Regions from separate parts of the Priestia sp. 179-F W1.4 NHS genome, predicted to be linked through region 1. Evidence: predicted binding sites of a transcription regulator. Region 1 holds the regulator's gene; the other holds the start of a gene.
What was found. The regulator LexA, encoded in region 1, represses DNA repair genes until DNA is damaged. The targets are predictions, from matches to a motif close to CGAACATATGTTCG.

Region 1 (16,264 bases):
AACCATAATTGAATCTCATCAAAGGCACAAACGGAGGGATTGCATGAGTGAATTAATTAAGTTATTGCGAAAAGGAAATAAATCGGCCATGATGGCCGCTATAGTTAATACCATTATATCCATTATTAAAGGGATTGCTTTTGCTTTAACGGGAAATGTAGCGATGTTTGCTGAAACGATGCACAGCTTAGGAGACGCAGCAAATCAGTTCTTTGTTTTTATAGGTTCAGCATTAAGCAAAAAAGCTCCGACCAAACGATTTCCAAACGGATTTGGACGATTGGTTAATCTCGTTTTATTAGGGGCGGTTCTTGTAGTAGGAATTATGGCATTTGAAACGATTAAAGAAGGGTATCATCATATTCTTCATCCGACGAAGTCTTCAGGCTTTATTTTAAATATTGCAGTACTTGGCATCTCGGTATTACTTGAGATGTTTGTCCTCTTTAAGGCAATGAAAGAAATTTTGCACGATGTCGGAATGAATACTGCAGAGGTCAATGTTTTTACGCAAAGCTTTGTTCATCTAAAGAAAGCAAAGCCAGCAACTAAGCTTGTTTTTATGGAAGATCTGGTAGCCACTGGAGGAGGCGTATTGGCTTTAATTGCCGTTTTTATTTCGCGGTTTACGCCTTTTCATCAAGCTGAAGGAATTGCTTCTATGCTAATTGGTCTTATGATGTTTTTTGTAGTAGGACGAGTATTTTTAGATAACGCTGCTGGAGCGCTTGGTGAAGCAGATAAAGAAATGGAAATGAAAATTGGCGCCATTGTTATGCAAGATGTACAAGTGCGTGATATTCAAACGTTAATGGTGATGAAAGAAGGAGAAGAGCTTCACGTTGAATTAAAAGTAGAAATTGATCCTTCTTTAACAGTAGCAGAAGCGGATGATATTAAAGATCGTCTCGAAAATCGTATTTTACAGGAAAAAGGAATAACGGATGTCATTATTGAATTTGATGAAGATGATGGAATTCCTGACTGGGTGCCAAGCGATTTACAGCTTCAAAAAGAATAAAAAACAAGGAAGAAAACAGTTGTTTTCTTCCTTGTTTTTTTAGCTATATACTTTTTCACGCACGTTTTGAGAATCTGTTGAAGCCGCAGAAAAGTTAATAGTTTCACGTACAACGTAAATAGGTCTATTTTTACTTTCATCGTAAATTCTTGCGATGTATTGTCCCACTAGACCTAAACCAAGTAGCTGAATACCGCTAAAGAAAGTGATAGCTACCATAATCGAAGTCCAGCCAGGCTGAATATTTTCACCTATCAGCCAAACAACAATCGAATAACTTAAAACGAGAAGTGATACAAAAACTGATAACAAGCCAATAACCATTACTAAACGTAAAGGTTTCGTTGAAAACCCAATAATTCCATCTGAAGCAAACTTGATCATCTTTTTTAAAGGATATTTTGTTTCACCAGCAAAACGCTCATCGCGCTCATATTCTACATATGTTTGCCTGAAGCCGATCCAAGACATCATTCCTCTTACGAAACGATTGCGTTCAGTCATTTTTTTGAATACGTCCGCAACTTTTCGGTCGATAATACGAAAATCTCCCGTGTCTTTTGGGATTTCAATATCAGACATATAATTTAAAAAGCGATAAAAATACTTAGCCGTTGTCAATTTAAAAAAGGTCTCTCCGCTTCGCTTCTTGCGCTTTGCGTATACAATTTCATAGCCTTGCTGCCATTTAGCAATTAATTCAGGAATCATTTCAGGCGGATCCTGTAAGTCAGCATCAATAATTACGATAGCATCACCTTGAGCATAGTCAATACCTGCTGTGACGGCAGTTTGGTGCCCGAAATTACGGGCAAAATCAATAATTTTTACGTTAGAATCCATAGCTGCTACGTCCTTTAAGATTTCAATTGTTCGGTCTGTACTGCCGTCATTGACGAAAATGAATTCATAGTTAATGTGATTTTCATGCATGACGGAAAGCAAGCGATTATAGCATTCATTAGCTACTTCTTCTTCAAAATACATAGGTACCACGATTGAAATTAGTTCTTTCATGCTTTACCTCCTATCGAGTGATTGTTTGTGTGCTTAAACGTCCATATTTTATTAAGAAAAAAATTAAAAAACATTCCTATACAAGTAGACAACAGTTGTCCAATTATCGGATTAGCAGGTGTATAGTGTACAAGAAGGAATAAGCAAGATGTATTAATTGCTAAAGTAATAAGGTTTACGATGAAAAATTGAGCTAACATCCATTTATGTACAGTTGCTTGAAACACCCACGATTTGTTCCAATAGTAGCTGTTTATGACGCCAATGAAATAGGATAGTACGTTAGCCAATATATAATTCATATCAAAATGAATGAGTGCTAAGTAACTGATAATAGTGAGCAGGGTATTCATTATACCTACGAATCCGAATTTCAGGAATTTTATCACGGTTGCATAATCCCTTCCATTTAATTTATCTCTTCACATTTTGCCTGTGGCTTATTTTTAGTAAACCGTACTAGTAAATAAGATAGAATCACTGAAATACCAAACCCTTCGAGCAGCATAAAGCTTGGAAAAATAAAGAATCGATAGCGAGTTTGAATTTCAATAAGCAAGTGAATAAGAACGTATCCTATGATTAGTAATAAAAACAGTGTATACGGATATTTATCCTGCTTTTTCAGGAATAAACATATAAGTCCAATAATGGAAATAATAGTAGTTGAAACGTAAATGATTCTTTCATAAATTTGAGCAGCACTAATTAATTTCTCTTTATTAAAAGGTACATCTTCTTGAGGAGTTAATGAAATACTCCAAAATGTAGATGCATCCGTTCCTCCCCACATATTCAGGAATTTAATGTGAAAGAGATCTAAAAGTTGCTCTTTATCTGCTACACGCTCTTTAATTACTTCTTTTTCTGCTTCAGCTCGTTTTTCTCCAATTGGCATACCCATAAAACGACTAGCATCCTCTGAAGAATAAGAACCGCTTGTTTCATAATTAAAGCCAATAACGAATTTCCATAAAGGATCTCTGTTACTTAAAGGATATTTAGAAATACCGCTCGCTACAAAAGAGTAGTTGATCAGCGCATTTGCAATAAAAAAAGTAGCCAGTACGCCTACGAGGTTTTTTCCTATTTTCTTTCGACGAGTTTTTAACTCAGCAGCATCCTTCGCTTTAATGTAAGGTTGAAGAATTTGCAAGATGAAATAAATGAAAACAGCAACGATAATAATGGGTCCCAGAGGGCGCATTAAATTTCCTAACGACAATAGAAGACCAATATAAAGCCAGCTAAACTTGTTATGAGCAAATCTTTTTATAATAAGGTAAAAAGCTGCATAAAATAAAAAAGTAGCTAAATGCTGATTGGTTAACACTGAGCTGTAGAGAATGTTCGGAATGTAGAACGCATATAGGAAAGCTGCCATTCTCCCAGCAAGTTCGTTAAATACTTTAGCGCCAATTAGATAAATAAAAATAACGGTTCCAGTAGAATAAAAAATATTTAACAATTTTAATGTGAAAATGCTATCTCCAAAACAGCGAATAACAATAGATTCATAGAATGAAAAGCCTAGCTGATATACCCATGTAGTGAAATAAATGCTTTGGTTAAATTCATAATTTCCTTTTGCGATATTACGTGCGGCATCTAACATGACAAGAAAGTCAGATTTTACAGGTGTTTGAACAGAAAGCATCCATGCTAATCGAACACCTAAGGTCAAAACAATCAGTAAAATAAAAAAAACAGTTTTGTTCATGTATCTACTTGCAATAGCTATTAGAAAAATGACAAGGAAAGTGATACATATTCCTTCAATAATAAATGAATTACTTAAAGCCAAGCCTTTTAAGTCCAATGAATTTGTCATCGCACTATAACTGCCCCATAGAGACCATGTAAGAATCATGACACATAAAAGAATCAGGCTTTTGGATAAAAATGAGTTAAGCATATTACCTCCTGCAAATTATTTCAAAGATAAGGTACAAAATTCCTACCCTATGATACCATATTTTATTATTTTGTATATATTTTTCTTATAGAGTATAATGTTAGATTGTTCTGAAATTACAACAGCGGCACAACGTGTAATAAAAGGTTCAGTGGAGTAGGCAGTGATTTAGTAATAGATAAAAGAGGTTGGGAAAAAAGGATTTTAGTCGAAGCGAAAAACGAACCATTAATCATCATGTTTGATTGGGGGTTCGTTTTTTATGGTGCACGTAGGTTTCATTTGTTTAGTTCTTTCCAGCAGTTGATTGGAGGGCAAGACGAAGAATCCCGCGGAAAGCGAAGTTTTGCACGGAAATCAACAGAGGTGTCACAAGCAATCCCTGCTAGCTTATTTATTCTATTTGTTTCCCTTTAGACTTGCTTGATTTAGTTATGTCTCAATCTCTTCTTTTTTATAATGTATTTTCTGATGCGAACAGCTTTTATGTTTTAAATCGATCTTTTAATAAATTCCATAGGGAACTCACTCCGAGACTAATGCTGATCAGAATTCCTGATAAAGCTACTATTAAAGCGATATATTCAAAGATAGAAAACTGCTTCATACTATCCCAATTGATGTTTCCCTTTAGCTCGCTAATAACTAAATTCATTCCGTAAATACCGGAAAGAACGGTATAAATCGTTAAAATTAATAATAAGTAATTGTGACGCTTGGCCGCGATTTTCTCTTGATTTTGATACAAAGTACCAAGGGTTTCTTTGACTTCTTGATAAAGAGAATTGATGTGGAAGATTTTTTTAAAGAGCTCAGAAAACTCTTGACCTTCCGTGCGAGAGCTAATTTCTAAAAATAAATATTTACCTGAAAATACAGTAATAGAGCGAATTAGTCGCTCGATGCCCTCTGAATTTTTATGAAACGTGAGCTGAGAATACTCATAGGATAGTTTTAGCAACACGATTTTATAGAAAAAATGCAAAAATAAATTATAGTAATGTTGGCCAAATAGATGATTCATCAAAAGCTGATCCGTTTTAGAGTCTGTCGATTTAGAAATACACGAAAACACATGGTCTGTTATAACGTAATAGGTTTCAGGAGCCCATCTGGAATACACGTGTTTGGTATTATACGTTTTAATATACTCATGGTTGTGTGCAGAGATAAACGGTTTCCCGTCAGGCGTATAGCTATTTAGCTGCCCAGTACGAAATAAAGTTGTGGAGTTAATTTCTTGCTCTTGATTTACCGTTACATAACTTAATACAAACATCCGTTCATCGATAAAATAAGGAAGACTCCCGACGTGCTGTTCACGCGTCGCTTCTTTTTTGATGTGTTCGTTCAAAAATGGCGCGAGCTGTGAAAAAATGTAATCCTGTACTTTGCTATAGCGATGATGTTCATAGGTAATGGTGGATCCATGCTCTTCAGCAAGCTTCGGTTCTAATACACGAAAATGATTCATGAATTCTAAAATGTCATCATAGGTGTAATGATTATGACTCATCTCAGTGCGAATGGTCATGACGCCAATTTCAAAAGGACATAAAAAAACATCCACAGACAGCACGTTGCTAGACACGGTGGTGGAGGAAGTTTGTAGCGTAACGGTATGGTCTATTTTTTTTGAAAATCGAAGCAAGCCTTCTTTTTCGCACGAATCAGGAAATAGAATACATTCAATGTAAGGAAGAAAATATTGATCCAAGCTATCATGAGATACGTAATACTGTTCTCCGTAGTATTCTTTTTCTACATGTTTGTTTTGAATGGAAAAAAACTCAAACATATTTGCTTCTAGTGCATGAACAAGCTGCTCTTTATTTTTTCGATCAAAGGAAAAAGGAAAAAGAAACATGTTCATTGCTTTGGTAGGCATAATAGTTTGAAATGGTTCTGTTTTCCTTGGTGTATTGGTCATAAACTACATCCTTCTTATAGTCGGTTGTATTTTTTTTGAGAGTTGAAAAAATGCAGACAGAAAGTAAAAGGTAAAACAGGCTTTATAAAAACCGCTCTACCTGCCTGTAATGATTCGACGTATTATTTATAATATGCCAATTTTTTTAGAAAACAAACGTAAAAAAAACCAACTAACATCATGATTAGTTGGTTTTACATACAGTGTGTGATTAGTGAATCGTGCGATATACACCAGTGACTTTTCCTAAAATCGTTACGTGGCGAAGAATAATAGGCGCCATCGTTGAATTTTCAGGCTGTAAACGAACGAAATTTTCTTCTTTGAAGAAACGTTTTACCGTTGCTTCGTTGTCCTCGGTCATAGCGACCACAATATCTCCGTTATTAGCAGTTTGCTGCTGACGTACGATTACCATATCGCCATCTAGAATACCTGCTTCAATCATACTTTCTCCCATAATTTCAAGCATAAACACATGATCATCTGGAGAAACGAATTTATCTGGAAGAGGGAAATATTCTTCCACATTTTCAACGGCTGTTATAGGAAGACCCGCTGTTACTTTACCGATAACAGGAACATTAATGACATTGCTTTTAGGGATGTTTACTTCGTCTAGTTGAAGAACTTCGATTGCTCTTGGTTTTGTTGGATCTCTGCGAATTAACCCTTTGCTTTCTAAACGAGCTAAATGCCCGTGTACAGTGGAGCTAGAGGCTAATCCCACCGCTTCCCCAATCTCACGAACAGAAGGCGGATAACCTTTTAATTTTACTTCGTGCTTAATAAAATCTAGTATGTCTTGTTGACGTTTTGATAGCTTCATATTTTTCACCTCGATTTTAGCTATTCTTTAGGTGAATTATACCACGTGATGTGTCAATATACAAACATAAGTTCGAAGAATTCCATTGACAGAAACAAATGTTCTCAATAAAATAAGAACATATATTCTGATAGGGGGATCATAATATGCACCAATTCTTACATTCTATGAAACATTACGCTATTTTTTTTGCAGTTATTGCTGCACTTACATATGTATTGACGCTGGTTTTAGGAGCGGATAAAGTAGATTTAGACAAATATTCAACGGTTACTATTACAAAAGGAGATACACTTTGGGACTTGTCCAACAAGTATCATAATCACCATCATTTGACCACCAATGAATTTGTCAAATGGGTTGAAGACGTCAATGATCTAAACTCAGACACTGCCCAGTCTTTATCTCCTGGAGATAAATTATATATTCCTGTTTTAAAAAAAGAGTTACATAATCAAGTGGCAATTGAACAGTAGTGTGTAACGGCCGTTCCTGAATATTGTTAGAAGCCGAAAAGGTCGTGATAAAAGTGGACGCCATTATTTATTGCCGTGTAAGTACGGATAAAAAAACCCAAGAAACATCTTTACAGCGCCAGCAAGAAGAATTAAAAAAGCTTGCTGATCTTCACCATCTAAACGTAAAAAAAGTCGTAATGGAAAAAGCAAGCGGATATGACGTAGACAGAGAGGGTATATTGGATGTTCTTCATACAATGAAAGAAGAAAAAATATCTGTGCTGCTCATTCAAGACGAAACGCGATTAGGCAGAGGAAATGCCCGAATTGCGCTTCTTCATGCTTTTCATAAAGAAAATGCTACGATTTATACGATTAGTCATCAAGGTCAGCTTCAGCTTTCAGAATCTGATTCGATGGTGTTAGATATTATTAGCTTAGTGGAAGAGCATCAGCGGAAATTACATAATGCTAAAATTAAAAGAGGAATGAAAAGAGCCGTAGAAAACGGTTATCGTCCGCAGCAAAATTTAAAAAATCAAGGAGTTAACTCAGGAAGAGAAAAAAAAGAAGCGCCGATTGAAGAAATTGTCCGCCTTCGTCATAACGGCTTAACCTTTGCTGAAATTTCAGTTACGCTAAAAGGTTTTGGTTATAATATTTCAAAAGCAACGGTACATCGTCGCTATCAAGAGTATCAAGAGAGTGCTCAATCTCTTGATAAAACGAAAGAGATTTAGTAAGATGACTACATGTTGCCGGAACGGTTCGGTAATTTTAATTATTGATTATAAGGAGATAGGTTTTATATGCTATCAAAAGATAAACTTGCTCGTATTAATGCTCTTTCAAAAAAGGCAAAGGCTGAAGGTCTGACAGAATCTGAAGCGAAAGAACAGCAAGAGCTACGTCAGGAATATTTAAAAGTTTTCCGACAATCTATGACAAACCACCTTCATACGATTAAAGTTGTGGACGAGGAAGGTAAAGATGTTACGCCTAAGAAGTTAAAAGAGAGCAAAAAGAAGCGTCTTCACTAAGACGTTCTAGTAAAACTAGAGGGAGAGTTCCCTCTAGTTTTTTGTATATTTTTAATAAGGCACACAAAAACTGTAAAAGTGGAAATTTTTTTGGTTCAAGTATTGTACAAATAAGCAAATCATTAGTATGATAACATATGTACATAGTTTTGAAAGGGATGAAGAGTATGACACAACGTATTGAAGATCTTTCGATTGCAACAATTCGTACTTTATCAATCGATGCGATTGAGAAAGCAAATTCAGGTCACCCAGGTATGCCAATGGGAGCTGCTCCAATGGCATATACATTGTGGACAAAATTTATGAACATCAATCCAAAGAATCCAAACTGGTTCAACCGTGACCGCTTTGTATTATCAGCAGGACACGGATCGGCACTATTATACAGCTTGCTTCATTTAGCTGGATATGACTTATCAATTGAAGACCTTAAAAACTTCCGTCAATGGGGAAGCAAAACACCAGGTCATCCAGAGTTCGGTCATACAGCAGGTGTTGATGCAACAACTGGTCCACTAGGACAAGGTATTGCAATGGCTGTTGGTAAAGCAATGGCAGAACGTCATTTAGCTGAAACATACAACAAAGAAGGTTTAGAAATTGTAGACCACTTTACGTATGGTATTTGTGGTGACGGAGACTTAATGGAAGGTGTATCTGCTGAAGCAGCTTCATTAGCGGCACACTTAAAATTAGGACGCTTAGTTGTTTTATACGATTCAAATGATATTTCTTTAGACGGAGATTTAGATCGCTCGTTCTCTGAGAACGTAGAAGATCGTTTCAAGGCTTACGGATGGCAAGTAATTCGCGTTGAAGACGGCAATGACTTGACAGCGATTGCAAACGCAATTGAAGAAGCAAAAGGCGATTTAACACGCCCAACGCTAATTGAAGTAAAAACAACAATCGGATTTGGTTCTCCAAACCACGCGGGTACTTCTGGCGTGCACGGTTCTCCATTAGGTTCCGATGAAACAAAATTAACAAAGGAAGCTTATGCATGGACATTTGAAGAAGATTTCTATGTGCCAGAAGAAGTGTATGCTCACTTCAAAGCTACAATTGCTGAAGATGGCCAAAAGAAAGAAAACGAATGGAACGATGTATTTGCACAGTATAAAGAAAAATATCCTGAACTAGGTCGTCAATTTGAACTAGCAGTAGAAGGAAAGTTACCTGAAGGCTGGGAAGAAACGCTTCCAGCATACGAAACGGGTTCAAGCTTAGCTAGCCGTGCTTCTTCTGGAGAAGTATTAAACGCAGTAGCACAAGCTGTACCTCAATTCTTCGGCGGTTCAGCTGACTTAGCTGGGTCAAATAAAACAATGATTAAAGGTTCAGAAGACTTCACTGCAGCTGATTACAGCGGACGTAATATTTGGTTCGGTGTACGTGAATTTGCAATGGGAGCTGCATTAAACGGTATGGCTCTACACGGCGGTGTAAAAGTATTCGGAGGAACATTCTTTGTATTCTCTGATTATCTTCGCCCAGCAATTCGCTTAGCAGCTTTAATGAAGCTTCCTGTAACATATGTCTTCACACATGACAGTATCGCAGTTGGAGAAGATGGCCCAACACATGAGCCAATTGAACAATTGCCATCACTTCGTGCAATGCCAGGTCTTTCAGTGGTTCGTCCTGCAGATGCAAATGAAACAGCTGCTGCATGGCGCTTAGCATTAGAATCAACTGACCGCCCAACGGCGCTTGTATTGACTCGTCAAAACTTGCCAACGCTTGAAGGTACAAAAGAAAATGCATACGAAGGCGTGTCTAAAGGCGCGTACGTTGTATCTAAAGCTGGTAAAGACCAAGCGGATGCATTAATACTTGCAACAGGCTCTGAAGTAAGCCTAGCAGTAGAAGCACAAAAAGCATTAGCTGCAGAAGGCATTGATGTATCTGTAGTAAGTATGCCTGCATGGGATCGTTTCGAAGAGCAATCTGCTGAGTACAAAGAAAGTGTTATCCCTAAATCAGTGAAAAAACGTTTAGGTATTGAAATGGCTTCTACACTTGGCTGGGAACGCTATGTTGGAGACGAGGGACAAGTTCTTGGTATTAATCACTTCGGTGCATCTGCTCCTGGTGAAACAATCATGAAAGAATTTGGTTTTACAGTTGAAAATGTAGTAGCAAAAGTGAAAAGCTTGCTTAATGCATAATTCTTTTTTACAAGAAAGAGCAGACTCCTATGGTCTGCTCTTTTTTTTCGACAAAAAAACAAAGAAATTTTTTCATCGATAGACAAGCATTGCGTACACCATTCGGTATAATGGTACAAAAAAGAACGAGCCGAAAGGGAGGATGAATCGTGAGAACGTATGAAGTATATTTAATGGAGGAAGAAGTTGCATCATCCTATTTTCGAAGAGAAAAGCTCATTTATCAGCTGCTGATTGAATATAAAATGAAACGTCACTTGCAGGAAACGCATTTACAAAAACAAGTTCATTACATTACTCGCCAACTGCCCAATTCATTTATTCAACGAGAATTACTTCAGGCGTTTTCTCATTATCCTCATTTTTTTACTCATCAAGAGACGTTTGTGCTGGAATATCCTCATAAAAAAAGTCGAGCATCTATAAAATTAACGAATCGCTGTATAACAATTGAAGGAGATGGCAATGTTGATGCTGAGACAGCTTTTTTTGAAGTATTACGCAAGCTAGATCCTTGTTTTTTAGCAGTGAATTATGGAACGGATGAATACGGCTGGCTGAGGCCTGTGAAAACAAGAAAATTTGTGTAATTATTTAAGGAAATTGGAACGGAAATATTGTATAATAGCGTATGGTCTAGTACACTGTAAGTTAGACAACACGAAGGAGGAAGTAATACCATGGGAATGTATATTCTAGTTGGTGTTCTAGCATTAATTGTTGGGATAGCGCTAGGATTTTTCATTGCTCGTAAGTATATGATGAGCTATCTGAAGAAAAATCCACCAATTAATGAACAAATGTTAAAAATGATGATGATGCAAATGGGCATGAAACCATCGCAGAAAAAAATTAACCAAATGATGAAAGCAATGAACGGCCAAATTAAATAATGGTTAATTGGACAGACACTCTCTATTCAGAAGGGTGTCTTTTGTTTTATGATAGAGATAAGAAAATGGTTGTGGGGCTAGGGGGATACGATGAAAATTTTTCGAGAGTTATGGTGGTTTTTCAAACAGGAAAAAAAGTCTTACATAACGGGGATAGCGCTGCTCATTATTGTGGCAGCATTAGAACTTCTCCCGCCTAAAATTATTGGTTTAACGGTAGATGGCATTAAAGAAGGGACGCTGAATGGAAAGCGCTTAATGCAGATGGTTGGCATTTTGCTAGGAGCTGCTGTTGTGGCCTATTGCACAAGATACATATGGCGTATTATGATATTTGGTTCATCTGTTAAACTAGCCAAGCAGCTGAGAAATACCCTCTACACTCATTTTACAAGGATGAATCAGGCCTTTTATCAGCGGCGGCGAATTGGGGATTTGATGGCCCATGCAACGAATGATATTCAAGCTATTCAACAAACTGCAGGTTCGGGCGTTTTGACGCTCGTGGATTCCATTGTCACAGGAGGGCTTGTTCTATGCACAATGGCCCTAACAATCAGCTGGAAATTAACGCTTATTTGCCTTATTCCTATGCCGCTTATGGCCGTTTTAACAAGTTACTATGGTACATTGCTTCATGCGCGGTTTCATCACGCACAAGCAGCATTTTCTACTTTAAATGATAAGGTTCAAGAAAGCATTAGCGGAATTAAAGTCATTAAGACGTTTGGGGAAGAAGCAGCTGATGTCGAAGAATTTCGTATGAAGTCTGCAGATGTTGTTCAAAAGAACATGAAAGTAGCACGAGTAGATGCATTGTTTGATCCGACCATTTCGATTATTGTAGCACTTTCTTTTTTACTTGCTCTTATTTTTGGCAGCAAGATGGTGATTAGTGAAGAGTTAACACTGGGACAGCTTGTTACCTTTACAACTTATTTGGGCCTTCTTATTTGGCCGATGCTCGCGTTTGGCTGGCTATTTAACATTGTGGAACGAGGAAGAGCCTCATATGACAGGGTATTTTCTTTATTAAAAGAAGAAAATTCGATTGAAGAAGCAGCGCATCCTAGTGTTGAACTGCCAACAGGAAATATTGAAGCTGTTATTCATAGGTTTTCGTATGGTAAAGAAGACGAATACACGTTAAACGAAATTTACTTTACACTTTCTCGCGGTCAAACGTTAGGGATTGTCGGAAAGACGGGTGCTGGGAAAACCACGCTTTTAAAGCTGTTGCTTCGTGAATTTGATGTAAGCGACGGAGCTGTTTTATGGGGAGGAAAAGACATTAAAGATTATGCTTTTGATTCACTGTACAAAAGCATTGGATATGTTCCTCAAGATCACTTTTTGTTTTCAACAACAGTCGCTGCTAATATCGCGTTCGGAAAAGAAGACGCAAGCAATCAAGAAATCCAAGAAGCGGCTAAAGTTGCAAATGTACATAAAGACATCCTCGATTTTACAGATGGCTATCAAACAATAGTAGGTGAAAAAGGCGTTTCGTTATCTGGTGGACAAAAACAGCGTATCTCGATTGCAAGAGCTCTTCTATTAGATCCTGAGCTTTTAATTTTAGATGACTCGCTATCAGCGGTAGATGGAAAAACGGAAGCGGGTATTTTACAAGCGCTAAAGCAAAAACGTCAAAATCGAACAACGATTATTACAGCGCATCGGCTGAGCTCGGTTACTCATGCAGACCTGATTCTTGTCCTTGATAAAGGGAAAATTATTCAGCGAGGAACTCATGAGGAACTGCTTAGCGTGAGCGGCTGGTATCGGGATATGTACGATAGACAGCAGCTTGAACGTGCGGTAGAAGAAGGAGAGACGAAAAATGAAAATTGAGCATTCTTCGGTACATAAACGTCTGTTTCACTATACAATTCCGCATAAAAAATCATTTTTTTTAGCGTTCACTCTATTATTAATTGCTACGGCTGCTGATTTATTAGGGCCCATTTTGATTAAAATTTTCATTGACGATTATTTAACTCCTAAGTATTTGCCTCTTCAGCCTCTGGTGTGGCTTGCAAGCAGTTATTTGCTTTTACAGCTTTTAAAAATTGTCGTTCAATACTTTCAGCTTCTGCAGTTTCAGAAAATTGCGCTTCAAATTATTCAGCAGATTCGAATTGACGTTTTTTCTCATGTTCATCGTCTGGCGCTTCGCTTTTTTGACAACACGCCAACGGGAAGCCTTGTTTCTCGAATTACAAATGACACGGAAGCTATGAAAGAAATGTTTGTAGAAGTCATCGCGGTTTTTATTCAAAATGGGGTATTTTTGATTGGTATTTTTATAGCGATGTTTATGCTAGATGTGAAGCTGGCTTTTTACTGTTTAGTTCTTCTCCCGTTTATTTGGGGACTTATGAAGCTTTATCAGCATTACAGCGCTATTTACTACGGACAGCTCCGAGAAAAGCTAAGTCAGTTAAATGCCAAGCTTCATGAGTCTTTGCAAGGCATGTCCATTATTCAATTATTTCGTCAAGAAAAGCGGCTTCGCTCGGAATTTGAAGAAATTAATGATGAGCACTACAAAGCGGGCATGCGCAATATTAAGTTAGATGGTTTGCTACTGAGGCCTGCTGTCGAAATTCTTTATATTTTAGCCGTTATTCTTGTGCTCAGTTATTTTGGCATTTCCGTAGCTGACAGTCCTGTTAAAATTGGTGTTCTTTACGCGTTTATCAACTATTTGGATCGTTTTTTTGAGCCCGTTAATGAAATGATGCAGCGTCTTTCTATGTATCAGCAAGCGATGGTATCAGCCTCCCGGGTATTTGATTTGATGGATGAGGAAGAAAAAAATCCAGTGATGACAGGAGAACAAAAGCAGGGGGTACAAAAAGGAACGGTAGAATTCAAAAACGTCACGTTTTCCTATGACGGTGTTCGAGATGTGCTTTCTGATATATCATTTACGGTAAACGAAGGAGAAACAGTGGCTTTAGTAGGCCATACTGGAAGCGGCAAAAGCTCCATCATTAATTTATTAATGCGTTTTTATGAGCAGCAAAAAGGAGACATTTTGATCGATAATAAACCACTGTCGTCCTTTTCAAATAAACAGCTTCGAGATCAGGTAGGGCTGGTGCTGCAAGATGCCTTTTTATTTGCCGATACCGTAAAGCGAAATATTACGCTGCATGAAGACCATTTTTCTGATGAACAAGTAAAAGCAGCGGCGAAATTTGTGCAAGCTCACGCATTTATCGAAGCTCTTCCTAATAAGTATAATGAAGTGCTAGTGGAAAGAGGTTCAACTTTATCAAGCGGTCAGCGTCAGCTCTTAGCATTTGCAAGAACGGTGATTCGAAACCCTAAAATCCTTATTCTTGATGAAGCAACAGCCCATATCGATACAGAAACGGAAGAAGCGATTCAAGAAGTGTTAAGAGATATGGGAAAAGGCCGCACAACGATTGCGATTGCACATCGTTTATCAACTATTCAACACGCCGATTGTATTTTAGTATTGCATAAAGGGAAAATCGTCGAAAAAGGAACGCATGCTGAACTGCTAGATAAAGGCGGTTTGTACTATAATATGTATCAGCTTCAGCACAGTGAAAAAGAGGAAAATTTCAATAAAGAAACAGGAGTAAAAGAGATTTATAAAGAATTGATAGAGTGAAGGTGAAAAAAAGAAACAACCTTCATGAAGAGGTTGTTTCTGTTGTTTGAGCAGGGAATTCATTGTAAACGTTTAATAAATGATCTAATTCTTGACTATGTTTAATAGCAGGTGGAGAGTTTAATCCACTTACTCGGACTATGCGGATGAGTTCTTCTCGTTTCTTTTCAATCGCTAATAGAATATCTTTTTTGGCCAATGCTATGTATCCCTTCTAACAAGTCGTTTACCTAATTATACAAGATAATGGTACTATTTGAAAGAAGTGAGATAAGACAATTTGGTTACAAAATGGTAACGAAAAAGAACAAAAAGAACAAAAAAGGGAAGTGGGAAATGTGGGAGATTTAAATTTATTTTTGGCATTTGGCGCAGGCTTTTTATCGTTTATTTCACCCTGCTGTTTGCCTTTGTATCCAGCTTTTTTATCGTACATAACGGGAGTATCAGTCAGCGAGCTAAAGGAAGGCGCTAAGTCACATCAGCGCAAAGCTTTTATTCACACAGCTTTTTTCCTGCTGGGATTTTCTGTTATCTTTATTATGATTGGTTTTGCGACATCCTTTATTGGTCAGTGGTTTTTTAACTATAAGGATTTAATTCGGCAGATTGGCGCTATTCTTATTATTTTCTTTGGTCTAGTTGTACTAGGGATTTTTAAGCCTCGAATTCTTATGCAGGAACATAAAGTTCAATTCGCCAATAAGCCGGCTGGACTCTTAGGTTCTTCTTTTATTGGTATGGCTTTTGCTGCCGGCTGGACTCCTTGCACGGGACCTATTTTAGTATCGGTTATGGCGCTTGCAGCGACAAACCCAGGCTCCGGTCTTTTGTACATGATAACGTATTCACTTGGGTTTTCTATTCCGTTCTTTATCATGACATTCTTTATTGGAAAAATGAACTGGTTAAAAAAACATATGAATTCCATGATGAAAGTTGGCGGATACGCAATGATTGGCATGGGGTTTATTTTATATTTTGACTGGATGACAAAAATTATTATTTATACAACGAGCGTATTTGGAGGGTTTACGGGCTTTTAAAAAGGGAAAATGATACAAAAAAGAATCTGGAAGTTGGCAGGTTCTTTTTTGTTTTTTAAAGACCAAACGTTCATTTTAGCTCTTAGGAAATAAGCAAGAATATGACTCGAAAAAATATATAGAAAAAATTTATTTTTACTATATCTTCTATAAATACGGAGTGATACAATGAAATCGTCATATTTTTAATTGTTAAAAAGAGGTGTATAAATTGAAAGATATTTTGTTAATCTTGCTTTTGCAACTGATCTATGTACCGATCTTGACGCTGCGCACAATTTTTTTAGTCAAA
Region 2 (16,264 bases), on a different contig from region 1:
TATTTTATTAAAAATATCGTTAACTATTACACACATTGTAGAAAAAGTTCATATTTGTCGTCACTAAGTGTAAATAATAAAACTTTAATAATAACTAAAATACTTTAATGTTTACTTAACTAATAATAGAACGAAGATGAGGTTATTTTACACTCGGAGATTTAATCACAATATTTATTTTTAAAGCTATATGTATATGAATCTAAAAATCTGGTCAGACTAATAACGTATTCCCCTATCCCAATAAATTTGAAAACCCTTTGCTTATAGTAGCAAAGGGTTCTTTTTATCTTCTATATCTCAAAAACAGACAGTTCCTCTCAGCTTGAAAATCAAAAGAATAATTCCATAAGGGGAATACTAAAAATAACAGCAAAAATCTGCGAAATTAAAATTACTCTCGTTTTGCACTTTACGATTGCCCAATAAATCCCTATCGCGATCATATAATTTTTAGATAGATGCCATATCTCGGGGAGGAGAACAATCGTTAAAAACATCATAAGGGTCATAACAGAAGTGGTGATGAGTAAATGTTTAAGTAACGTATTATCCGTTTTTATCATCATTTTCCCCGAATTGGTCTTTCCAGTCCCAATAACTATCATAAACCTCGTCATGTAGCATTAATTCACTATGTTCATCTTCCAATTCTTGTTCAGGTAATAAGTGCTTTGGTTTTATTTGAAGACCTAGCCAGACTCCATCGTTATCAATTTCAATGTCATTCGGATCTGAAACGCCATCTACTAAACACATAAAATCATGAAATAAGCCCATCATATTATCCTTAACTATCTTTTCAATTGCTTTTATTGATGCTGGCGATAAATTTTCGCTACTTAAACTTAGGGCTTCTTCATCTGTTAAGTTTAGTTCCTGCCAAACGAGTTCTTTATTAATATTAGTTAGTTGGTTATCCATTTGCGAATATTCATGTATAAGTTTCTGCATTTCCATCAACATAGCTTTTCTTGAATCCATCGTTATATCTCCATTCTTTTCTTCTTAGTGAAAATTTAATCCCAGTAATTATAAAGAACTTCCCCTATAGTAATTGGTTTCCAATATGCTATTTGTGCTAATTCTGCATGGTTTAGTTGATTGTCATTTTTTATTAGAACAGATCCTTTTTTACGCATATATAGTAACCTTTCGTTCAGTGACTCTGCATTTAATAATGTTTTTATTTAAATAAAAGATCTATTTCTTCCCGGTCATAATCTAAAATCCAATGATTATATTCTTCATAAAGAAACTTTATAGATTCTTTATTAGAGGCTAATACATCACAACCTCGATCATCATACAAATGAAAAATGATTTCTTTAGAAAGATTAACAAAATAAATATCATAACCACTTTGTGGGTTGTTTTTAAGTATGCTAGATGGATGATCAAAGTCTTCATAACAAATAGCTTTTAAGAGTTGTACATATTTTAGTTCTGGTTTCTTACAAGAAAGTGCAAATCGATGAGTGACAGATTGATCATCTGCCTCATCAAATACACTAGGTAAAGGATGATGACTTAATTGATATAGCTTTTCCTTATTTTTTATGTATTTTAAATATACGTTTAAAGGTCTTTTTTGGAGGAAGATATCTTTTTTTATGGAGTGTACATCCGTAACAAGAAGAATCTCATCTTCTTCTTCAAATACTGCTTCAAATAATCGGATTGAACGATAAAATGCTTGCTCTAAATGTTCCTTCTTATAATAAGGTATCAAAGGATCCGATATTTCAAAACGAATGCTATTTTTCCATGAATAAAATAGAGAAGGGCCTAATATTAGTCTTTCAAAATGTTTTTCTAAAAATGAGTGTAGAATATCATGGTTCATATATTTTTCTCCGTGGTTTTTGATTTTATTTTAACATTTTTCTAAGTGAATTCTTTATATACGATATAAAAAGCTCTCTTTATAAATTCTGTTCTCAGAACACATTAAAAAGGAAATTTTATGAAACTTCAATACTCAATTTAAAGGTAGAAATGAATAGTAATAAAAAAAACACCTGAATAATCATTTATTCAAGTATCTCTTGATAATAGTGATTTAATTTTCTTTAATTACACTTGAAGGGCTCTTTTTATTAGGCAAAAAGACAAACTTCGAATCAATAATGAAATGTAGTGCGATAGGAACCCACAAAGAGCCTGTCCCCACAAAAAGAAAAAACATAATGCCACCTAAATAGGAAGTGAATAGTACCCCTTTCCAGCCTTGGTATAGGTGAACAATTCCAAATAACAGGCTTGAAATAATTCCAATTGCAACGGTAGATAAATGAAAAGGGAGGTGGTCGAAATAATGAAACATTGCACCACGAAAAATAATCTCTTCGCAAACTCCTGCTGTAACTGCTACCAAAAGAAAAAACAGCCTTTCCTTGAAGTTTGATGGCAACAGGAATTGAATACTCTCATCACTTAATCCTTCGGAAATTTTCTCTCTAGCATTTTTGGAAAAGGAAATCATAAAAACAATCATTATAATACTAATTCCTGCCCCCACTCCCGCAGACAGTAAAAAATCTTTATCTAAAGAAAATAAAGGTTTTTTAATAGAAAATAAGTTGTTAAACGTATGTTTAGTCAAAAACCAATAGACTAGAAATATGATGACCAATATCCATTGAGTAATAACAATTTCCCCGTACATTCTCCATTTGTTTAGTTGATTGTTTTTTATTTTCTTTAAATAAAAATAGTCCCATACTGGATACCCTACAATAATTAATAGTAAAAACAGAGTAAGAAATATCATGTTTATCCCCTCTTAGTTGTTAAATATTTTCAAACCCCTTTTATTATAACATTGTGATTTTTAGTAATTAGAATAAATTATGTTTTATTTTCCACTTGTAAACAATTAATACTGTAACCGTTTTTGTATTGAATATTAACAAAAGACAGGTGTTAACACTGAGACAACTGTCTAGGGTTCCTATTTAATGAGCAAAAGAAGTTCCCCCCTCTCCCAAAAGGTAGGTTCTTTTGTTTTTAAGTTCTATTTAATTTTTTTTATACCTCTAGTTTTTATAAACCACGTTATTGGCGCAGATTCAACTATATGGTAAAATGACCCTTTAAAGGATTAATAAAGAAATAGGAGTGTATTTTATTTGTTACATGTAGTAATACCGCTTTTAGTACTAACAACTGTGCTCTACTTTTTCATTTTAAGAGCTAGAATAAAAAAGGTAGGTTTTCAACCTAAAGAACTTCTCTCCAGTTTATGTTTTTATATCATATCCATTAATTGTTTTTTATCGATGTGGCTAAATTATAACGGTACAATAAGTTGGGTTGTTAATATGATGTTACTATTACTCGCTGCTTACTTTACAAAGTATTTAAAAGTAAATATAAATAAAAATAAAAATACATACGATATTTGATTTGTAATTAATATAATGGACTTTATTGGTAGTGAAGCTAAATATTAATGGCCACATCTGTGGTTAGATATGGCCATTATGTATAAATAAAAACTATCGATTATGAGTTTATTCTGTTTATGATTGTCGCCCTGTTTGTAGTGAAAAGTATGTAATTTTGCTTCTTAGTTTTAATGAAAATTCGATCAGTTGTTCCATATGGAGGACCTATACGGATTGCATCAACTTCTTTACCTCCATACGTATCGTCTTCCGTAATCTCAATAATATCTTCTAGTGCAATATTAAATTTAGCAAGTTGCCATTTTATGATTAATTCTTTTTCTGTTTTCTTAACATCAATTCCCACTGTAAACATATAAACATCCCCTTTTTCCTTATAATTACATTTTAACACATTATAAGAAAAGATAAATTAATGAATACAATATGCCGAGTTAATTAACATAAAACGCATTATAAGAACCATAAACATTTGAAATAATTAGATGTTTCTCTTTTTAATTTGGTGAAATTATCTAAGAAGATAAAAAGGGGGAAGAAAGCATGAGCACAACCGAAATCATATTATTAAACATAAAAGAGATTAGAAGAAGAAGCATAAAGATATGGGAAGCAATTCCTCAAACTGAATTGGATTGGAAGCCATATAAAGAAGCTATGACATGCATAGAGATGGTTCGACATGTCTTAGAGTCAGAATATTATTATCATCTAGCTATTAAAAATAGGGGTAGCTTAAAAGAATTTGACTCTCCTTTTGAAAAAAACCATTGATTTGTGTAAAAAGTGAATTGGAATTTGCAGACATATACCATCAACAATTTCTAGAGATGATAAGTACCTTTTCAGATGAAGATTTAACATGTATTCAAATAGATCGTTCAGATGTAGGCTATATTCGTTCTTTAGGTGATATGTTATTGCGTATAGGTTATCATGAGTCCGTACACGCAGGACAACTCTTACAGTATTTAAGAACAATGGGAGTTGATCGTCCTAAAGTCTGGGATTAAACAAGTTAAGCGCTTATGTATACCACATATACAAACCCAGTTAACATAATCAGCATTTCAGATTCTAACTGTTTCATTAGAATCTCAACTCTGAGACATATAGTGAAATTTTCACTATACACCGCTTGGAGATATTATAAAGTGCCTTGCTGTCGATAAAAAAGTTCCAATTAATTTGACATTATCCAGTCCCTAGAAACCTAACGCGTTTTCTTTTTCAGGTTTCCATCCAATATGCCATATTCGTTTTGAGAAATTCTTTCACTTTCTGCATAGCTTATAGATTACAATAAGCAATGTCAATTCCCATTAAGTGCCCAAAATGGTGATATACGAGTGTGTTTGACATACCTTTGTTATCCACACTGTAAATTCTTTGATCATGTTAATCAACTCACGAATGTACTTGTTTTTGTGATGATCAAACTGTTTGTACGTTTCCTCTACTTTACTAAAATCAATCCATTTCTTTAGTTTAATCATAGGCGGGTTGGTGCTCAAAAAATACGCGAGTTCTTGCAGCTGATTACTGATCCTCAGCCATGTTTCTGCTTTGATTTCTGTCACTTGGGTAGGTTCATACTGTGGCACATACTTGCAAATCGTGGTGTAGAAATAAGCAAAAGCTTCATCAGCAAAATAGACCGATTCTTTATTCCAATACTTTGCATTGTACTCACCTGGCTTCACTTCTATATAATAAGCATTTTCCACCTTATCCACATCTGTTATCATTTCAAAAGGAGATTCCATAGTAACACCTCTTCTTTAGATAACGTTAGTATGTCCGTTTTTATTAGTGATTCACCTAAAAATCACTCCAAAGTTAATATCATGTACTTTTATTTTTTAACCATTTATAAAACATAGGTATGATTGCCCTTCCTTTGAATAGGTTAGTTGTAAAAAAACATATAGCCGAAAGGAAGTAGCAATTATGCATATAGAAATAAATACCTTATTTACTTTAGGTTCTTTAATGGGTTTATTAGTAGGTGGAGGACTTCTTAAATTAGTTAGTCACCTGTCACGAGGTAGAATTCAGTTTATGTATGCGATATGTGGAGGAATCTTATTAGGGTTGTTATTTTTTGATATCCTTCCTTCCACATGGCATCTGTATGATTTAAAAGGCGTTCTATTAGGTATCGTAGCAGGATATATCGTTATGCTATGCATTGACCTCTTTTTGCATAAAACAAATAGTGCAATTTCACCTTTTCAGTCACTTATTTTATTAACGGCTGCAATCTTTTTTCATAATATTATTACAGGAATTACCTTTGGGATAACAGATCTACATCAGTCAACTTCCGTATTCGTAGCTACCCTCTTACACCAAATTCCAGAGGGTATGGCCCTAATGACCGTTCTCTCCATAGCAAAAATACCTAACGTCTTCTTTTTATTCATTATAGTCCTTCTATCACTATCTTTAGGAGGGAGTTTATTACTTGGAGAAAGTGTACAAGCTTCCTCGCTTAAAATACAAGCTTTATCGACCGGAGGAGCAATTGGTACCCTATCTTTTGTTATTTTTCATGAAATAATAGGAAAGGCTATTAGTCACTTCAGAAACCTACATGTATGGCTATTAATATCGCTAGGAGTACTAATTATTTATATTTATCACTATTCCCTTTCACTATTTCATAGTCATTAAACTTATATAGAAAATTTTAGAGATCTTAATTTATAAGGTCTCTTTTTTATTCTTATAAGATTAATCATATTACATAAGAAATTCAAAAGTCGTGATCCGAATTTTTTCTGATTTGTTAAAAAGAAGTATGAGATTGATTTGGAAACAGCTTTTGAGTGACATAAATGATTTTTGATGAAGTTGAAAATACTAAAACAAATGGTCAAATTAAATCTTTAAATGATGAAGCTTCTGTTAGGGTTTCCCAGAACTTAAAAGCACCATCCCATCATAAAAGAATTAACATTCTATATCTACTGTCTTAAAAGGAATCTTTAGTATATAAGGCTTTCGGGGATTTAAAGATCCACCCATTGAGTTTTTTGAATAAACTACTTTTAGTGAAATCCAGAACAAGAGAAATAACGTTTTTTCAAACAATGATCATGTTTTTGCAGCAAGGAGAGATTTTTATGGGAAACAACCACAATCACTCCCATGCTCCGATTGGGAAAATGAAATTAGCATTTTTTCTTACTTTAATTATCCTGGTAGTCGAATTAATTGGAGGATTCATTTCACACAGCTTAGCCCTACTTTCTGATGCTGGACATGTACTTACAGATATTGCATGCAGCCATAGGGCTATCGTGGTTTGCTATGCACCAAGCCCAAAAGCCAGCTTCGGAAAATTTCACTTACAGGTATCACCGTTCAGGGATACTAGCTGCTTTTATTAATGCCATGACGTTAATTGTTATTGCTGTTGTCATACTATACGAAGCGGTTGATCGCTTTAAGGATCCCCAACCAGTGGGAAGTACATGGATGTTTATTAGTGCATCTGTTGGTTTAGCCATGAACCTTTACTTAGGTCTTGGCTTAAGGAAGGAAGACAACATCAATGTGAAAAGCGCCGTACTTCATATGATTGGGGACGCAATGGCTTCGGCAGGAGTTATTATCGGAGGACTTATTATCCTATTCACTGGCTGGAATATCGTAGATCCAATCCTAAGTGTTCTTATTGCATTCTTAATTGCTTTGGGCGCATGGAAAATTGTAAAGCAGACAATAGGAATTTTAATGGAAGGCACACCGAAAGGAATCTCTTTAGAAAAAGTAATGGAAACAATTCATGCAGTTAAAGGTGTACTAAATGTCCACGATTTACATGTTTGGAGTATAACTAGTGGGAAAAATGCATTATCCTGTCATGTGGTGTTAAATAATCAAATAAGTTTCCTGGAAAGTCAGGTCATATTAAGAGAAATTGAATCCAAACTTCAACATCAAGAAATTGAGCATGCAACTATCCAGTTAGAAAACGAAGAGCACCCTCATGATGAGTCAGCTATTTGCTCTACCACCAAACGTGAAGGTCATCACTAATACAACTTGGTGTTTTTATATGTGTAAACCCTGAAGAATATTGCTGTCGATAATAAACTAAATGTATAGGTCAACAGACAAAAAAATCATGACTCACTTTTACGAATTATTATTTCCCAGCTCTTTCTTACATTATGAATGAGTTTTTGTGTTTTTAAAAAGATATATTTTCACGAACAAAATATTCAAATCTATTGCAGAGTGTTAAAGAAATTATTATCGTTAATAAAATAAAAAGCCATCTAGTATTTGAAGTAAAGGTGGCTTTTTACTATAATATGCACGTCCAGACATACATACTATATCTTTTCATACAATCACATGTAAAAAAGACTATAAGAATTTAAAGAAAGTATTAATAATAAAAATCACACTTAAAAGTGCAATAAAAACAATCAATTCAATTGTTTCCTCACTATCTTTTATTTTATACTTTAAATCTCTATCTTTAAGCTGTATGTTTTTCTTATATCCTAATTCCATATGATTAATTCCTTCCCTTTATGTATTCGTTTTAATTGGCATGTTTACTATTTGGCTTGTTTCCACATGTAAGTTAGCACCCTCTATACCGTGTTCTTATGCTAATGTATTCTCTACTTTAGCTGTTATATCATGAGCAGCATCTACTCCCAAGATGGAATTTGCGAGAATGGAGATATCTACTACAGGACTCCATAATGTTTCCTCTCTTTTATCCTAACAAAGCAAGTTCAAGTGGGTCTATAGCAACCTTTTTGAAGGATTCTATAAAAATAAACCCCTATCAAGAAAGTTTCGTTAAGTAAAAAAAGTAACAATCTGAGATTTATCTGTTACATGTTTAATTGAATTTATTCAATATTTCATGGGGCGTAGCTTAGATATAGACGATGTTCTACTTAATATGTTTGGAACAGTTATAAGTTATGTGGTTCTTTTAATAAATAAGCAAGCCAGTAAAATAAAAAAGGGCGACTATATAGATAGATGCCCTTTTTGTTCCAATAAGCTGGTTGATGGTAACTAAGTATATAATTTATAAAACAGAACAACCTCCTGTACAGGAGGTTGTTCTGTTGGGAATACGTTATTAGTCTGGCCAGATTTGTAGATTCATATACATATAACTTTAAAAATAAACATTGTGATGACTCTGTTTTTAAAAAGCAACCTTACTTAAGTTTTTTTAGTTAAGCAATTGATAAAGTATTTTATTTATTTTATTTTTTACTATTTACACTTAGTGACGACAAAATAGTTCTTTTTCTACAAATTTTCCCAACTTGATATTACTAAATACCACTGAATTTAACGCTCATTCCGTTATCTAGATGAAATAAGAAGATACCTTTTCCTCAGAGTCCATTAGAAGAAATATTGGAGTTAGTATAGTTGAGGACTGATATTCATCTCGTTCTTAAGACTGAAATCTTTTCTTTAAGAGTGTTAAAATGCAGACAGTATAAACTTTTGGTTTGCATGCATCCTAAGTAGCGTAAAAAACGTTAACTCTAGTAAGGTAGTCTTTTTTATTTAATAGAGCATATCCCAATTTTAATCCTTAATAAATAAAAGTAAAGAGGTAGCTTTCCCCTAAAATTTCACAAAGCTTGGTCATGGTAGATTCTAACACCATCTACACCTAATAATTCAGCAGCTATTTTTGCAAATCTGCGATACCGTTACAAATGTATTTTAAATGCAGAAGAAACCCGAACTCATCGATGAGTTCGGGTTTCTTCTTGGTCAGATATCAGTGCCTTAAGGTCATACTTCACAATCTTGGCTTTCTTCTTTTAGAAAACCGGTTACAACAAGACGTTCCAAATGCGTCTTCTTTTTGCGGTCAAAATTACCGGTACACGTAATTAAATTCAGCTTCTTTTGTTGGCTGAATCCAAATATCGCCGGAATGGGTGCATCATCATACGGATAGGATTTTTTCTCCTGTACAATAAATGTAAGCTTGCCGCCATTTTTTCCGACAATAATGATTTCCTCTCCGACCTTTATATTTTTTAAATCAAAAAATACTGCTGGTCCTGTCTTATTGTCAACGTGTCCAGCGATGACAGCATTTCCCTGTTCGCCTGGAAGAGCTCCATTCTTATACCATGCTGTCAGCTTGTCATCTGAGGGGAGTTCCATTGTACCCTTAGAAGTAAGGCCTACGGATTCAACATCAGCACGTATGCCTAGAGACGGGATGCTGATTCGGCTCGGTTCAATTCCTTTTGTTTCACCGTGCTTATAGGGTTTTGGCTTTACAGCTGCCGTCCCCGATGAATCCGAGACCGCAGAAACATTTTCTATCCGAGTGTCTTTCACTTTAGATGCCGAATCTTCACCAGATTGGGAACACCCTGCTAATAGCAGCAACAGGGCAGCCGTTTTAATGACTGCTTGCTTTTTTCTTGATTCCATATACCATCAGAGCACCTAATCCCAGGATTGATACTGCTGCTATTGGTAGATAGCTGTTTGTTTGATCTTCAGATGTTCCGCCCATTCCTGTTTTTGGCATTTCAGAAGGCATCATTGCCGGATCAGCAAGAACAAGTGCTTCAAGAGCAGGTTCTCCACCTGCAAGCCCCACTGCAATTACAGTGTAAGACATATTGGCTTTTAATTCTGTATCCGAAAGGTCAAGAACAACATCTTTTGTTCCAGCACCTCTTACTTCAAGATCGTAGGATCCAGGATCCACTTCTGAATATTCAGTTACACCTTTAAATTCTGCTCCAGGAAATAGGACATCTCCTCCTTTAACTGCTACATCAACTGCAGGTGCATCAGGTGAAAAGTGTGCAACACGCACTTTTGATTTTCCTTCTGTTACATTTAGATCATCGTTCAGAACTTTAAGTTCAAGAGAGTCAAGTTTGTTGATGGCTGCTACCGTATAGGCCTTGCCGGCTTCAACTGTTAAATCAGACGAGATGACCGGTTTGCCGTCAGCAACTGTTCCGGCTGCAAAAATTTCAACCTTGTGCTCTCCTGCAGGGAGCATCATGTAGTCTGTGGCAGCTTTAAATTCAGCACCTTCAACAATTGTTTTACCGTCAACTACAACATCAACCGCCGGAGCATCTGGAGAAGCATGAACGATTCTGACCATTGCATCATTGCCAGCCGCAGAAACACCAGCCCCAAATGCCAATAATAAAACCATTGCCGCCATTACTGAAAAGATTTTTTTCATTTTCCCACTCCTCTTCTTTTTTTTCGGGACGTTTGCCCTCAACTAAATATAAACAAAACTAATACAAAATGTATACAGTTTAGATGCTGTGAATATGCTGAAGAAGTTTTCAGGTGTTTGAGAGAAGCGAAGATGTTTATCTTGCTAATAGGTCTTCACACATTTGAATCGATTTGTTGAATCATATTTCTAAACTCTTTTTTTCTCAATACATGTAAATGAGAAGACTTACATGTATTAAGAGAACTGCTTAAGATGCTGAGCAAAACTTTCACTCGTTGATTTAAACGCTTCTTCATTACAAGAAACAAAAAATAAAGTGTTAGAAGTTGCACCAAACGCAGAAGTGTTACTTATCACCGCAGATGTGTCAGATGAAAAAGCAGTTGAGGTAAGGATGATTATCAGTAATAATTATATTGAAACTCAATATCTATACACTGTCCTGCTATCAATTTTTCCTAAGCTCTCTATTGAGGAGAACTGATGTCTATCCCTTTAATTCTTACTGGTTCAATAAGGTCTTCCTGACAATTCTTCATGGGGTTAGATATATCCACCCAAGGTACTTCATTGTTTGTTTCTTTTGAGCTAACCTCTAATAAATAATCTAACTATCTCAACAGTATAAAAAGTGAATTTAAAAAGCTACCTCAGCAAGCAAGGTAGCTTTTTAGTAGGATTCACAATTATCTTTTAAAGGACTGGCCTATGCATAAAAAGTATATGATTAAGGGGTCTTTAATTCTTAATAATTGTCTAGGAAGTGGAATGATTTCCGCTTTAATATGTGTAGTAAGTATAGTTATTGATAAAAGAATAAGTTCTCTCTTAGTTTCTGTATTACTTTATCATTTAGGTTATTTTTAACTTTTTATGCTTCTAATGAAATGAATGGACTTGAAGTTGCTGGGAAAGGCATTGTATGTTTTTATTGGCTTTCGTTTTCACTATCGCTATCATTATCATTATCATTATCATTATCGTTGTCAGTATTACCATATTTAAAATCAATAATGTTTTTTCTAATTTCTTCTCTGATTTCAGGGTTTTCTTTTAAGAAAACCTTAGCGTTTTCTCTTCCCTGTCCTAAACGTTCTCCATTATATGAAAACCAAGATCCAGACTTTTGAACAATATCTACTTCAGAACCAATATCTAAGATTTCTCCTTCTCTTGAGATACCTTCTCCATACATAATATCTACTTCAGCAATGCGGAAAGGAGGTGCCATCTTATTTTTGACTACTTTAATTCTTGTTTTGTTACCAACTATGTCATTTCCCAGTTTAAGTTGTTCAGCGCGGCGAACCTCAAGACGAACGGAAGAATAGAATTTTAGTGCTCTTCCACCTGGCGTTGTTTCCGGATTTCCAAACATAACGCCTACCTTCTCCCTGATTTGATTGATGAAGATAGCAATGGTTTTAGACTTATTAATTGCTCCAGATAGTTTACGAAGTGCTTGAGACATCAAACGAGCTTGTAGACCTACGTGAGAATCTCCCATTTCCCCTTCAATTTCTTTTTGCGGAACTAATGCTGCTACTGAGTCAACAACAATAATATCTACAGCACCACTTCTAACTAATGCTTCAGCAATTTCAAGTGCCTGCTCACCAGTATCTGGTTGAGATAACAGTAACTCATCAATATCTACACCTAGTTTTCTTGCGTAAACTGGATCAAGTGCGTGTTCAGCATCAATAAAGGCAGCTCGACCTCCATTTTTTTGTACTTCTGCAATCGCATGTAAGGAAACTGTTGTTTTACCTGAGCTTTCGGGTCCGTACACTTCCATGATTCTTCCTTTTGGATAACCATTAATTCCAAGAGCGATATCTAAAGCTAGTGAGCCTGAGCTAGATGCCTCAACTTTTGTATGTGTGCCTTCCCCCATCTTAATAATTGATCCTGTACCGAATTGTTTTTCAATTTGTTTTAGAGCCATATCTAGTGCTGCTTGTTTATCATTCATAATTTAAAACCTCCGATTGTTAGTACGTTTACAGTAAACGACAATGTATATGGATAAATAATAAGGATTGGCTCAAATTTTTTTGCTCCGTGCGAGAAAATTTTGTGTTTAACTGTCTTGGTTTATTCTGTTGTTCCTTTATTTATCTCTAAACCCTTAATATCGAACAAATGTTCCTGTTGTGTAATCATACAATAAACGCATCTAGTTGTAAAGGAGAAAGTTTTGTACAAACCAGCCAAAGAAATATCTTTTTTGTAAAAAGTAGGTTTATACCTTTAATACTTACAGTTATTGAAACTTCAATTTATAAAATAACCCTTATTATACGCTCAAAAAATAATTCATCCTCTTATATACATTATGTTATGTACTTGGACTATCGAATAAGAAAAGGGATAAATTATAATAGATTTATTAGAGAAAATTTCCACCTAATAAATTCAAATGTAATTCGTCGTTAAAAATATGATACATTAAATACGAGTCAAGAAATGAAAGGAGTTTTTTTAATGAGTAACCATGAAGCACAAAATGAATTGCCACCAAAAACATGTACAATCGATCGACTTGTAACAATGCCGGATGATGTAAATAAAGTAATTAAAGGCAGCAAAACAGCAACTCGCCGAAATGGAAGATATGCTGATGTAGGAGAGATAATGGTTTTAGAAGATCAAAAATTTGTAGTTGAACGAGTTTATTCTCAATCACTAGGTGAATTAACAGATGAAAATGCTCGCCAGGAAGGCTATGCTACAGTAGAGGAATATAAACAATCTATTTTGTCTTATCATCCTGGGATGCCTTGGCTTCCGCAAATGAGGGTATGGGTGCATGAGTTCAGATTAGTTAACGATTGATAGGTAAAAGAAATGGATTTGTTGTACCGTATATTAGTATATATTCATGTTTCTAGTGTCATTTTATCGATTGGTCCTTTTTTTATTCTCTTACCAATTGTTAAAAAACTACATAGTTCAAGAGAACAAGAAATGAATGCCTATTTGATCACATTTCAATCTGTTGTTAGGCTCGCAAAACATACGGGCCATGTTCTTGTTATCACAGGGATACTCCTCGTTATGTGTGGCCCATGGACGTGGACTACGCCGTGGATTATAATGACACTGATTTTCCTTTTTTGCTCCTTGTTCTTTCTGGCCCGTGCTTTTTCACCAACACTTCGAAAGTACAAGGAGGAAGGACAAAATAAAAAAGAACTGGCAACTAAACTAGAGAGATCTATTTGGATTTATATCATTCTATTAATGACTATGCTTTGGTTTATGGTCGGTAAGCCAACTTTTTGGTGACACCCATCCATTTGTCATCACTAAGAGTAAATAGTTAAACTGATTATTTTCATCAAATACTTTACGTTTTACTTAACATAACTCGTATTTTCGGTATGAAAAAAGATTTTTGCTTGTATATCAGATGCACATTTGGATTAAAAATTAAAAACCCCTATTAACCATATGTTAAAGGGGTTCTTACTTATTGTTTAAACTCCAAGTATGAAGTTCTTATAGAAGAATACACTAAATATCAATATGTTTCAAGTCAACCCAAGTAATTATCTACTTGTTGCTACTATTAATAGGTTGATCTATAGACTGTTGGGTCTCAAATAGAGAGGTCTTAATGCCGATTAAAGACGCCACAATCGTTAGGATGCCTGCTGAAATAAAAATTAAAGAGACGCTAATATATTCAGCTGCAACACCTGCTAGCATTCCACTAATCGGTAAAGCCAAAAAAGCTAACATACGAGTTGAGCTAATTACTCTTCCCAATAAGGCTGATGGCACAATCTCTTGTCTAAGGGTAAACCAATTAATTGCTAATAATGTTACCGAACCGACAATTACAATTCTACAGACTATTAACAAAATAACTGCAGTGTTTGAAAAAGTAAGGATAGTTTGACCTAAACCTATTATTACACCACAATAGATAATTATATTTCCCCGTGGTAATTTATTTAGTTTATTTGCAGCATAAATTGCTACAAATGACCCTAAGGTTTGTAGGGAAAATATTAAACCAATATACTGTGCCGATAAATGTAAATTATCCTTTAGATGAAACATAAATAAAGCTTCCATAGCACCATAACCCACATTGATTAAGAATATGAGAATAGTCCCTATCAAAATCTTTTTAGTATTTATAACGTATTTAACTCCTTCAGCTATTGAATTCATTATAGAACTATTAACTGGATTCTGGCTTTTATATTTCTTAGTTATTAAGCCAATGAATATTCCAGAAAGAAAATACGTAAAAAAATTAAAATATAATAAGTTATGAGTTCCAACCAAAGCAATTAAAATGCCTGCTATTGAAGGGCCTGCAAAGGTTGTAATTGTCTCTGATAACTTGAATAAAGAGTTACCCTGTATTAAATTTTCACCTTCTAAAATTTCTGGTATGACTGATTCAAAACTTGGATGATAAAATGCACTCACAGCTGATATTAAAAAAGCTACCACATATACAATCCATATATCTAACACGTTTATTAAAGCTGCGAGAGGTATGATAATAATTAAAATGGCTGATAAAATATCACCTATTAATAAAATGTATTTCTTACTTATACGATCAGCTAAGGCTCCGCCTAACAAACTAAACAATACTTGAGGCGTAATTTCTAAAACAAATGTTAATGCCATTAAACTTGGTGATTTAGTCAAATCATATACTAATAAAGGCAGTGCGATTTGAAAAAAAGACGTGCCCAACTTACTTGTTGTGGCACTTAAAAATAAGCATAAAAAATCTCTGTTCTTTAGTACTTCATAAGATTTCAACATTTACCCCCCCATCATAATTATTTACCTGCTGTTACAGGTGCGGAATGGCAAACTGGACAATCCTCTTTCTTATTCCACTCTGAAATAGGGTAAGTTTGATATGTAAGGAAATTTAATTCCATCATTTTCCCTAATGATGTTGGAGTTTGAATACCTGTTACCAACCCTAAAAATTCATTTACAATAGCACCAGCCAACATAGCTACATTAGGACTAATCGCAGCATTATTTCGTTGAAAATTTATCTGATGCATACTGTCAAGTTGCTTATTAACTATAACATCACTTTCAATTATGGTTTGTTTATGACACTCTACACACCCAGTTTTTCCTGGTAACATAGAATAAAATCTGCCCCTTGTGTTTAGGACTCCACCTGAAACTAACGGCTTTCCTAACTTCACTACTGCTTCATTTACCCAGTCCTGTATATGAAGGGTTGGTTTATCGGCTACACAAATTACATAATCACTACCTTCAATATGTGCCATTACATCTTCAGCACATTCTATACGCTTATTAGTAACGTTTAAATTAACATTAGGATTAAAACGCGATATTCTTTCCTTTGCTAATTCCGTTTTTAACTTATTAATATCTTTTTCAGAATATAACAACTGTCTATTAAAATTGCTTAATTCCAAAGTATCAAAATCCAATGCATTAATGTTATGAAAACCTAATGCAGATAGATGATATAGTATTTGACTACCTAAACCTCCGATTCCGAGCAAAGCAACCTTTGTATTTATGATAGTTTCTTGCACATTGTACTTATTGTCCTCTAAAGACGTAAAAAGCGAAAAGTAATTAAGGTTTGCTT

Region 2: the regulator LexA is predicted to act here: its motif matches at 12,783-12,796, upstream of recA (recombinase RecA).

Annotation. Positions count from the first base shown of each region.
Region 1 covers NZ_JBIQFF010000001.1:797,499-813,762, forward strand. The annotation lists gene ACH0CI_RS04040 (cation diffusion facilitator family transporter) at 44-1,021, shown strand; gene ACH0CI_RS04045 (glycosyltransferase family 2 protein) at 1,061-2,038, opposite strand; gene ACH0CI_RS04050 (GtrA family protein) at 2,035-2,427, opposite strand; gene ACH0CI_RS04055 (ArnT family glycosyltransferase) at 2,448-3,953, opposite strand; gene ACH0CI_RS04060 (hypothetical protein) at 4,236-4,370, shown strand; gene ACH0CI_RS04065 (magnesium transporter CorA family protein) at 4,438-5,883, opposite strand; gene lexA (transcriptional repressor LexA) at 6,095-6,712, opposite strand; gene yneA (cell division suppressor protein YneA) at 6,859-7,188, shown strand; gene ACH0CI_RS04080 (YneB family resolvase-like protein) at 7,242-7,910, shown strand; gene ACH0CI_RS04085 (DUF896 domain-containing protein) at 7,980-8,210, shown strand; gene tkt (transketolase) at 8,378-10,384, shown strand; gene sirA (sporulation inhibitor of replication protein SirA) at 10,534-10,974, shown strand; gene ACH0CI_RS04100 (YneF family protein) at 11,065-11,277, shown strand; gene ACH0CI_RS04105 (ABC transporter transmembrane domain-containing protein) at 11,368-13,131, shown strand; gene ACH0CI_RS04110 (ABC transporter ATP-binding protein) at 13,121-14,926, shown strand; gene ACH0CI_RS04115 (aspartyl-phosphate phosphatase Spo0E family protein) at 14,949-15,125, opposite strand; gene ACH0CI_RS04120 (cytochrome c biogenesis CcdA family protein) at 15,265-15,972, shown strand; gene ACH0CI_RS04125 (DUF2179 domain-containing protein) at 16,184-16,264, shown strand, end outside.
Region 2 covers NZ_JBIQFF010000002.1:26,349-42,612, forward strand. The annotation lists gene ACH0CI_RS10630 (hypothetical protein) at 550-984, opposite strand; gene ACH0CI_RS10635 (DUF3885 domain-containing protein) at 1,187-1,846, opposite strand; gene ACH0CI_RS10640 (CPBP family glutamic-type intramembrane protease) at 2,063-2,773, opposite strand; gene ACH0CI_RS10645 (SunI/YnzG family protein) at 3,508-3,765, opposite strand; partial or broken gene ACH0CI_RS10650 (DinB family protein) at 3,954-4,423, shown strand; gene ACH0CI_RS10655 (hypothetical protein) at 4,733-5,176, opposite strand; gene ACH0CI_RS10660 (ZIP family metal transporter) at 5,361-6,086, shown strand; gene ACH0CI_RS10665 (cation efflux transmembrane domain-containing protein) at 6,581-6,805, shown strand; gene ACH0CI_RS10670 (cation diffusion facilitator family transporter) at 6,726-7,457, shown strand; gene ACH0CI_RS10675 (hypothetical protein) at 7,791-7,940, opposite strand; gene ACH0CI_RS10680 (VanZ family protein) at 8,284-8,466, shown strand; gene ACH0CI_RS10685 (class F sortase) at 9,207-9,863, opposite strand; gene ACH0CI_RS10690 (DUF4397 domain-containing protein) at 9,832-10,641, opposite strand; gene recA (recombinase RecA) at 11,573-12,619, opposite strand; gene ACH0CI_RS10700 (ASCH domain-containing protein) at 13,132-13,482, shown strand; gene ACH0CI_RS10705 (DUF2269 family protein) at 13,501-13,935, shown strand; gene ACH0CI_RS10710 (MFS transporter) at 14,203-15,438, opposite strand; gene ACH0CI_RS10715 (HesA/MoeB/ThiF family protein) at 15,459-16,264, opposite strand, start outside.